2 regions of the Saccharospirillum sp. HFRX-2 genome follow, and region 2 is predicted to be linked to the other one. Evidence: predicted binding sites of a transcription regulator. Region 2 holds the regulator's gene; the other holds the start of a gene.
The links. Region 2 encodes FNR, which switches genes on or off when oxygen is low (the NO sensors DNR and NnrR bind a similar motif). Its sites were predicted from a motif close to TTGATNTANATCAA; they were not measured.
Positions count from the first base shown of each region.

Region 1: the regulator FNR is predicted to act here: its motif matches at 1,720-1,733, upstream of ABMA60_RS16640 (1,4-dihydroxy-2-naphthoate polyprenyltransferase).

Region 1 is NZ_JBEBMU010000010.1:41,654-46,780, reverse strand. It holds gene ABMA60_RS16650 (glycosyl hydrolase family 8) at 1-171, shown strand, start outside; gene ABMA60_RS16645 (nucleotidyltransferase family protein) at 215-757, shown strand; gene ABMA60_RS16640 (1,4-dihydroxy-2-naphthoate polyprenyltransferase) at 754-1,659, opposite strand; gene ABMA60_RS16635 (DUF2750 domain-containing protein) at 1,806-2,189, shown strand; gene ABMA60_RS16630 (DMT family transporter) at 2,201-3,136, shown strand; gene ABMA60_RS16625 (dihydrofolate reductase family protein) at 3,220-3,753, shown strand; gene ABMA60_RS16620 (bile acid:sodium symporter family protein) at 3,803-4,681, opposite strand; gene ABMA60_RS16615 (hypothetical protein) at 4,826-5,127, shown strand, end outside.
Region 2 is NZ_JBEBMU010000004.1:238,048-243,174, reverse strand. It holds gene nudC (NAD(+) diphosphatase) at 1-816, shown strand, start outside; gene ccoM (cytochrome c oxidase subunit CcoM) at 771-917, opposite strand; gene fnr (fumarate/nitrate reduction transcriptional regulator Fnr) at 1,025-1,765, opposite strand; gene ttcA (tRNA 2-thiocytidine(32) synthetase TtcA) at 1,880-2,776, opposite strand; gene ABMA60_RS11215 (hypothetical protein) at 2,851-3,318, opposite strand; gene ABMA60_RS11210 (gamma-glutamylcyclotransferase family protein) at 3,394-4,002, opposite strand; gene ABMA60_RS11205 (sulfite exporter TauE/SafE family protein) at 4,005-4,655, opposite strand; gene ccoS (cbb3-type cytochrome oxidase assembly protein CcoS) at 4,645-4,827, opposite strand; gene ABMA60_RS11195 (heavy metal translocating P-type ATPase) at 4,831-5,127, opposite strand, start outside.

The DNA.
Region 1 (5,127 bases), on a different contig from region 2:
GCGCCGGTCGGTGTTGGCGCCATGCTGTTAGACGATGGTCAGGATTGGCTGGACGATCTGTATGAGGCCGTATATAGACGCCATCAGGATTACTACGAAGACAGCGTCACCTTGCTCTGTCTGCTGGTGATGACCGGCAACTATTGGGACCCGGTCACAGCCACTCAGTGATTGTTGGTGTTATGAATTTTTCAGAACAGAGGGCGTTGTCTTAGTGAATACCGAACCAGTGCTTCGCTGGCTTGAACAGGATTCAGCGCGGATGGCGGCGTTGACCATTGCCGCCGAGCTGAACCTGCCGGACTGGTGCCTGGCCGCTGGTTTTGTGCGCAATCTGGTTTGGGATCGGTTGCATGCGTATCAGCAAATCACGCCCTTAACCGATCTGGATTTGATTTATTTCGACGCCAGTAACACCGACGAACAGCGCGACCAACAATTGCAAGCTCGCCTGAGCGCTGGTCTGGAAGCGCCCTGGTCGGTAAAGAATCAGGCCCGGATGCATTACCGCAATGGTGATGCGCCTTATCGTTCAACGGCCGATGCCATGAGTTATTGGCCGGAAGTGGAGACCGCTGTCGGCGTGCGCCTGAACGGCACTGGCGAGATCGAGTTGATCGCGCCATTTGGGTTGGATTCGCTCATGAATGGTTATCTCAGCCTGAACCCCAAGCGCCCCAAGCCGGAAGTCTTTGCGCAACGTCAGGCGGAAAAATCCTGGTTAACGACCTGGCCGCACTTGAAGGTTCGAATTTAAACCAGCGCCAACAGCAACAGCACAATGGCGATCAATAAACTGACTCTGAGTTCGTACTGAGCGGTGTGGGCCAACAAAGCATTGAGTTCACTGCCCCGATAGCGGCGCAGTTGATGATCCAACTGCCAGGCCCAGTACAGGCTGGGTAGCAGTGCGACCGGCAACAGCAGTGGTAACTGTCCCAACCCTGCGGCAACCAGTGCCAGCACCAGGGGGCTGACTAACGCCGCCCGGTACAGCCAATGAGCGCCCTTAGGGCCAAGCCGAACCGCCAGGGTGATTTTGCCGCTGCGACGATCGGTATCGATATCGCGGATGTTATTGACCATCAAAATAGCGCAGCAGGGCAGACCGACCATCAAACCGACCCAGAGACTGGCGATGTGCCATTGTTCGGCTTGCAACCAATAGCAGCCGATCACCGCAACCAGTCCAAAGAAAATCAGCACCGCCACTTCACCCAAACCATGATTGGCGAGCGGCCAGGGACCGGCGGAATAAGCCAGAGCGGCGATGATGGAGGCCATGCCGGCCAGCGTCAGTGGCCAGCCGCCGGCGATCACCAGCGGTGTTCCGGTCAGCAAACAAAACAACAGACAAACCCACAGCGCGCGACGCATATGCGCCGGCGAAATCAGCCCGCTTTGGGTGACGCGGGTCGGTCCGAGTCGCTCGCCAGTGTCGACCCCGCTTTCGGCGTCGAACAGATCGTTGGCCAGGTTAACCAGAATTTGTAATCCCAGCGCGCAGAGCAGCGCCAACAACGCCAGTGTCGGGTTGAAGTGGCCGTGATAAATGGCCAGGGCGACCGCCGCTATGATGGGCGCAACAGCCGCTGGCAAGGTGCGCGGCCGCGCCGCCAGTAACCAGGGATTGGTGCGATCTTTGGTTTGGACCGTCATGCCAATGAATTCCTTTTGGAGATTTATAGCGCCATGCTAACGCAAAAGCGTTGTCGTCGGCTGACCTGGCTCAAGCTCTGGTGCAATGCGTGCGGCGACCTAAGGCGGCGTCTTTGTTATGATGCCGTTTTTTGATGGATGCCTTTATGACCCAGTCTCCCAGCCAGCAACAACTCGATACCGTGCCCACCTTGCCCGCCGAGGCACGCTACGATTTCCTGGTGCGTTCGGTATTGGCAAATGAACAGGTCTGGACGCTGCGTGGTGACGACGGCACGGTGTTGATGTCCTGCGATGGCGATGACTGTCTGCCGATCTGGCCGCACGCCGAATTTGCCCAGCAGTGGGTCAGTGGTGACTGGGCCGATTGCGCACCCTTAGCCATCGATCTGGCTGCCTGGCTGGAACGCTGGTTGCCCGGCTTGCAGGAAGATGGCTTGGCGTTGGCGATATTCCCCGGCAAAAAAGAAGAAGGCATCGTGCTGGAACCTTTAGAGTTTCTTGAGCAGCTGTCCGCTGGTCAGGATTAAGCGGGCGCGCTGTGTCGCCATCGCCCAAGGTGTCGCGCCGAGTCGATAACACTGGCGTCGCCATCGCTGTCATTCTGGCGACCGGTTTTTTCCTCGCCTTGGGCGATGCGGTGATCAAGGGCATCAGCACGCACTTTACGCTGTGGCAGATTTTCACGCTGCGTTCGCTCTTGGTATTACCCGTTTTGGCGGTGGCGTTGCGTTGGCGTACCAAAGCCTTGGCGTTGTGGCCCAAGCGGCCGGGATGGACCTTGCTGCGCAGCGTCTTGCTCAGCGCCATGTGGATCGCCTATTACACCTCGCTGCTTTACGTTGAGCTGTCGATTGCCTCGGCGGTTTATTATTCCTCGCCCATCTTTATTACCCTCTTTGCCGCCATACTGCTCGGCGACAGCGTTGGTCGCGCCGGTTGGTTTGCCGTTGTGCTGGGCGCTGTTGGTGTCTTGTTGATCCTGCAGCCGACCGCCTCGGCTCTTAACCTCTATAGCTTGCTGCCCTTGGCCTCGGCACTGGCCTATGCCCTGGCGATGATACTGACGCGTTCGCAATGCGCCGACGAAGAACCGCTGCTGTTGTCGATCTGGCTGAACCTGGTGATGTTGTTGCTCGGCATCGGTTTCAGCCTTGTACTGAGCCAGTTTTCTTCCGCGTCCCTGAGTGCCGGTGAAGCCTTTTTGTTCGGTGCCTGGGGCGCGATGAATTTGCTGCAGTGGGCGGCCATGGTCGTGCTGGCGGTCGCCATTATTGTCGGCAGTGTTGGTGCGGCGGTGGCCTATCAATTGGGCCGGCCGACCACCGTTGCCACCTTCGATTTTGCCTATGTCGCCTTTGCCACCGCCTGGGGTGCGCTGCTGTTTCACGAAGTACCTGGACCGATCGCCAGCTTGGGAGTCGTGTTGATCGCAGCGGCGGGTTTGCTCGCGGTGCGCAGCCGTGGAGCCGAATAAAAACGGTTCGTTTAATCCGGTCCGTTTCTGTCCCAATGCCTAGCTAAACTGCGTCGCTCTGTTCACCAAAAGTGAGACTCTGTATGCAAACAGCGGTGTTTATTGCTACCAGCCTGGACGGTTATATCGCCCGACCCGATGGCACTCTGGATTGGTTATTGCGACCGGAATATTCGCCTGATGAGGAAGACTTTGGCTATGCCGATTTTATCGCCACCGTGAGTTGTGTGGTCATGGGGCGGCACACCTTCGAGCAGGTGCTGAGCTTTGACGACTGGTTTTATCACGGCAAGCGCGTGGTGGTGATCTCACGCAGCAAAGCAGCGGTGCCCGATGGCTTTGCGCATGATGCCGAAAGCTTTGTTGGTTCGCTGGATGACCTAATGCAGCAGTTGCAAGACCAGGGCGAAACGCGGCTGTACATCGATGGCGGCCAGTTGATTCAATCCTGTCTCAGTGTCGACTTGATTGACGAAATGATCATCACCCGGGTGCCGGTGCTGCTCGGTTCCGGGCGGCCACTTTTTGGCGCCTTGCCCGCGGACCTAAAGTTCCAGCATCAGCATACCCAGGCTTACGCCAACGGTCTGGTGCAGTCGCATTATCGACGGCGTTAGCCGTCGGCGAATTCCTGGGCCAGCCATTCAGTTCAACCCTTGCTGCTGCTCAGGCGTTAGCGGGTTTGGCCGCCGCCTGAGCATCGCGATAACGCACCCAGGCCACATAACCGAAGCCGGGCAGGTTCATCAGTACGCCATAGATCAGCGGTACTGCGGCCAAGGCCGGCTGGTGCATCAGGCTGATGGCCACCAGCAAAGCCGTACCGGCGTTTTGAATGCCCACCTCGACGGCCAGTGTGCGGGTTGCCGCCACTGGCAGACGCAGGCGGGCGGCAATCCAGCCAGCGGCCAGCATGGCGACGCACGACAGCAGCAACACCGCCAGCGCCTGAGTCGGGTTCAGCAGCCGGCTCCAGTTAGTGATGATCAGGCCCAGCACCACCAGCAACATCAAGCCGGTGCCGATCCGTTTGCACCAGGGTTCCAACGGGTCCGCCAGTCGACTGGCCCAGTGACGGATGGCCATGCCGACTAATACCGGTACCAAAGTAACCGCCATCAATTGTTTGATGGTGGTGGCGATCGGTAATTGCAGGGCAACCCAGTCGCCGCCCGCCTGAGTCAGGTAAAGACCAAACAACAGCGGCAGCGTGAAGGGCACCAGCAGGCTGCTGATGGCGGTCAGGCTGATGCTCAGCGCCACCTCGCCGTTAGCGAGATAGGCAAACAGATTCGAGGTAGCGCCGCCGGGGCACAGCGACAGTAAAAACAAACCGGCGGCGGTGGCGCCATCCAGACGCAGCGCGGCGATAACCACCAGCGCCAAGGCGGGCAACAACAGCATCTGTAACGCCAAACCCAACAACGGCAGCGCTGGTGCTTGCAGCACCTTGATAAAATGTTGGCGGGTTAAGCCCAGGCCCATCGCCAACATAATGAAGGCGAGCACCAGCGGCAGAATGACTTGAGAAAGTGTGGCTGACATCAGTTACAGTCCTTGAGTTATGACAGCCTCAGGCTATACAACCTGGCCGCTACGACCTTGACCTACGGCAAGTGGCGCGGTGGTTTTTGTATGGCAGGTTGCTGCCTGACGGTTTATGACAGTCAATAAATTGAGCGAGTTGTTATGTTGATGCAACGCAGCGGCGTTAATTATTTTGGGCAAGTCTTGGTGGGTTTTTTGGCGCTGGCGCCGGGTCTGGTCCTGGCGGTAATCGGTGGGCTGGGTACGCTGCAAAGCCTGACTTTTTATGTGTTCGGCTATGGTGTCGAGATGAGTCCGGCGGTGCTCGGTGCCACCAGTGTGACGCTGTTACTGCACCCTTTGCTGTTTATGCTGGGGTTTTATTTGAGCCACCGTGGTGGCCGCGTGCTGCTGGGCAAAAGTGCCTTGCTGACGGGAAAGCGCGGACCGCTGTTGTGGCCTGA
Region 2 (5,127 bases):
GGCCAGCACCGGATTGAACTGCCTGGCTCGGCGCCGGCAGTCAGTTCGGATGATCGGTTATTGCTGTGGCAAGACGGCGAATTGGTCAGCCCGGAGGATAACTGGGTGCAGCAGCGCAGCGAGTGGTCAGCGCATCCATTACTGAATGAAGAATTTGTCGGCTTGTTGGATGGACATGCTTATTACACCGCTCAGCTGGATAGTACCGAAAGCTGGCCTCGATTGGGCTTAAGAGACATCGGCCTGCGCAGTGAAACGGCCTTTATGCTGGCGGCGCGCGCCCGTGGTTTGTTGGATTGGCGTCGTCAGCATCGGTTTTGTGGCCAGTGCGGCCAGACGACAACCAGATTGCCGGGCGAGTCGGCCATGGTCTGTGAGCCCTGCAAGCTGCGCTTTTACCCGCGTGTCAGCCCTTGCGTCATTGTACTGATTACCCGCGGGCCGGAAGTGCTGCTGGCTCAGGGCGTGCGTCATCGCAGTTCCGGCTGGTACAGCACCCTGGCAGGTTTTGTCGAGACTGGTGAGTCGCTGGAGCAGGCGGTACACCGCGAAATCCGCGAGGAAGTCGGCGTCGAAGTGACCAATCTGCGCTACCAGGGCAGCCAGACCTGGCCGTTCCCGCATCAGTTGATGCTCGGCTTCTGGGCCGACTACGCCGGTGGCGACATCGTTCCGGAACCAGGTGAAATTGCCGATGCGCAGTGGTTTCACGTCGACCAGCTGCCGCAATTCCCGCCCGGTTTTTCCATTGCCGGCTATATGATCGAGGCTTACCGGCGTTCCTGGTCGTCCGCTGAGGCGCCATTTTCCGGATGAGCGCGTAAGTCTTGACGCACGAACCAAGCAATGCCGCCGAAGAAGGCGAACATCAGAGCCACAGTGACTAAGCCAGCGATAACTACAGTGTCGAAATACATGGTTGGAACCCCTTGGACTGGAGGATGTGTATCAGTCTAGGGGAGGTCGGGATGGGGCTATTGATGTGGATCAAGGCCGCGCCGGCGGCCAGTTGATCTAGATCAATTCAGGCGCTGATGCCCAGTTCCAGGCGCTCGCAGTCGGCCAGAGAGGCCATCTGGGTCAGCGCAGTCAGGTCGACGATTTCGATATCCCGCGCACTGCTGCTATCGGCCAGGATGCCCTGGCGCTGGAAACGGGTGAATACGCGGCTAACGGTCTCTACCGCCATGCCCAGATAGTTGGCAATGTCGCTGCGCGCCATGGTCAGCCGGAACTGGGTGCCGGAGTAGCCCCGGCGGCGGAAGCGGGCAGCGAGGTTGAGCAGGAAGGAGGCGATGCGTTCTTCGGCGCTCTTCTTGCTCAGCAGCAACATCATTTGTTGGTCTTCACGCAGTTCGCGACCCATCAAACGCAGCAGTTGACGACGCAACTCTGGCAACTGGCCCGATAACGCATCCAGACGATCAACCGGAATTTCACAAACGTTGGTGGTTTCCAGGGCGCGGGCTGTGGCTGGGTAAACCGGAGAGTCGTAGGCGTCCAGGCCAACCAGTTCGCTGGCCAGATGGAAGCCGGTGATCTGTTCATCACCTTCCTGAGTCAGGGTATAGGTTTTAACGGTACCGGTCCGTACGGCAAAGACCGAATTGAAAGGTTCACCCTGCGCAAACAGTAACTCGCCTTTTTTGATCGGTCGGCCACGGCGGATGATCGCATCCAGTTTGTCCATTTCACTGGTTTTCAGTGACAGCGGCAGGCACAACGGATGCAGACTGCAATTGCTGCAGTGAGTGGTCAGCGACATCGTTTCTCTCCCGTCCAAGGGTGGGATAATCACCTTCCTACAGCCAGAGTAGAACGCCGATTATCTGTTGTTCGCCATCTTAGCCGAAACCGTCGTGCTGTACAGGGTTGTGGCTCAATCGTCGTTCGACGGAACCCAGGTATTGACGCGGGTTTGCGCCATTGGGCTGTATTCACTGCCCTCATTAACCGGCGCTAATGGGATGCCCGTCGCCTGTAGCGACAGAAAATCGAATTGTTCACGGTCCGCCAGTTGGGACGGTGCGATGTTCTGGATGGACCGAAAAATATTTTCGACGCGGCCCGGATGCTGTTTTTCCCAGTCGCGCAGCATGGCTTTGATGGATTGACGCTGCAGATTGTCCTGCGAACCACAGAGGTTGCATGGAATGATCGGGAATTCACGCTCGATGGCGTATTGCTCGATATCGCTTTCGCGGCAATAGGCCAACGGCCGGATCAACACGTTGGTGCCACTGTCGGACAACAGCTTGGGGGGCATGGCTTTAAGCTTGCCGCCGTGAAACATGTTCAGAAACAGCGTTTCCAGAATGTCGTCGCGATGGTGGCCTAAGGCAACCTTGGTGGCGCCGATCTGGTCAGCAAAGGCGTAGAGCGTGCTGCGCCGCAGCCGCGAACAGATGCCACAGGTGGTTTTACCTTCGGGCACCATTTCCTGAACCACGCTGTAAGTATCGCGTTCCAGGATGTGATAAGGCACGCCCAGGTTTTTCAGGTACTCCGGCAGGATGTGTTCCGGGAAACCCGGTTGTTTCTGGTCCAGATTGACGGCCACCAGCTTGAAGTCGACCGGGGCGCTGCGCTGCAGGCTGATCAGGATATCGAGCATGGTGTAGGAATCTTTGCCGCCGGACAGGCAGACCATGATGGTGTCGCCGTCTTCAATCATGTTGAAGTCAGCGATGGCGCGGCCGGTTTCCCGGCGCAAGCGTTTTTGCAGCTTGTTGAATTCGGTGCGCGATTTTTTCTCAGCGAGGGTCTGGGCAGTCATGGACAATCGGGTGGCTCGGGGTTGGGCGCGTGTTCTACCACCTCAGACGCCGAGGGACAAGTGTTGTCGTGAAATCAGGCGGCCTGTTCAGAGGGTTCCATCGAATAGACGCGCCGGAACGGCCGGTCGTCAACCCGGTGGCCGCGATGACAGGCCTGACGCCACAGTTCGACCGCCTGGTCGCTGTCCAGAACGGGAACCTCACCGCCGGCATAAAAGCGGGCGTTCAAGGCCGCCAGGGCCGTGGCATAACCCCAGTTCAGGCTGAGTTCCTGGTGAGGATCTTTAAGAAAGCAGCGTTGGCTGGCCAGGCCACGAATCTGACAGGCCAGTTCCGGCCATTGCGCGATGTATTCATCCCAGACGCGTTTGTGTTGCCAGGCGGTCATGCCGAACGGGCCATAGCGGTTGCTGCTGCGACGTTGTTGTTCAGCGCCAGCGACCGCATCGAGCCAGGCCGGCAGGCCCGGATCGGTTAATTGCGCCAGATGCAGCGCCGGTTCGATTACGCAGCTTTTCAAATCCAGACAATACGCCGTCATAGCGGACACCTCCTGAGGTTCGCAGTCAGCCTGCAAAAATCGGGCTGAACTCGACCTGAACTGCCTATATCTGGGTTAACGGCCGACGCTTTCAAGGCTGAAGCGGGTGCGCTGCTGAAACAGCTCGGGCAATTCATCGGCGAGTAGTGCATCGATGCGCGGTGGCAGGTGGTGATCGTCCATGGCGCGAGGGTACTGCGGTGCCAGACGGTCATCGCTCAGGTGTTGCCAGGGACCGGTGGAGTGCAGAAAGCGGCGGGCGAAGTCTTCACCGTAGCTGAGGCAGCCGTGCAGGATGACATCGACATAGGTCTGCATAATCGGTCGATGCGGTTGCGGTGTTTCGCTGGAATAACCGACATAAGCCCACAAGGGTAATTCCATTGGTAAGGACTGCTGGCCGAGCGAGCGCACCTCGGACCAGTCGATGCGATGCCGGTCATAACCCTGTTCACGTTCATCAAAGCGCGCCAGGTTGGCGTCATCGACGATAAAGACGACGCCGTTGCAGCGGCTGTCCGGATTCAGGTGAGCACCGACAGCAGTAGCGCCATAATCCGGTACCGGCACTGACCAGCGGCGCTCAATGCCGTCGATTTCCACGGCCAGGGCATCGCCACCGATACCCGTGCGGCGCCGACTGTCGGCGCTGATCAAACTGCCATAACCGAAAATGGCCTGCATCCTTACATCACCCCCAGCATGCGTGCGGAATTGAACATCAGCCAGCCGGCAAAAAACAACAGCGTCGCACCGATCAGGGCGCGTAGCGCGGGGCGCCGTAACCAGCCATTCAGCTGTTGGCTGAAGGCGCCGGTGGCGAGCATGGCCGGTAGCGTACCGACACCAAAGGCCAGCATCAAAGCCGCACTGCCCAAGGCATCGGCTTGGGTCGCTGCGTAACCCAGGGCGGTATAAACCAGGCCGCAGGGCAGTAATCCCCAAATCATGCCGACCGGATAAGCCTGAAGCGGATGGCGTAACGGCAGCCAGCGCCGGGCCAGCGGTTGCAAGCGGCGCCACAGCGGGAGCGCCAGCTTCTCCAACTGAGTGATCCAGGGTTTGATGTTCAAATAATACAGCGCGATCAACATCAGAAGTGCAGCGGCGATCAAACGCAGAATAGGGGTGGCGGAGGCGGGCAACCAATGCAGACCGGCGCCGATCAGCAGGCCGAGCAGGGCGTAGGTGGAAATGCGCCCTAAATTATAAAACAGCAGGCTGCCCGAGCCCTGGCTGTGCAATCCCAACGCCAGCGTAATGCCTCCGCACATGCCCAGACAGTGGCCGGCAGAAATCAGCCCGATCAGGGCCGCAGAGAGCAGATCAGCGATCACGGTGGGACTTATGGTCGTCGGGAATCATGTCGTCATCGTCGTCGAAGAGGATGCGCTGGGCCGGGCTGTCCAGATCGTCGTATTGGCCGGAGCGCACCGTCCACCAGAACAGGCCGCCGCCGATCAGCAGCAGGAAACCGGTGATGGGCAGCAAAAGCAGCAGAATATCCATGGCTTAATTCAAACGTCTCAGTCGCAATGCATTGAGCACGACCAGCAAGGAGCTGGCCGACATACCAATAGCCGCTTGCCAGGGTGTTACCCAGCCCAAAGCAGCCAAGGGGAGGGCGACGCCATTGTACACCAGAGCCCAGATCAAATTCTGGCGAATGATGCGCCGGGTCTTGCGCGCGGCCCTGACGGCCGCTGCCAGCACGGTCAGTTTGTCGTTCAGCAAGAGTGCATCTGAAGCTTGCTTGGCCAGATCGGTACCCGAGGCCAGGGCGATGGAAACCGGTGCACCGGCCAGCAC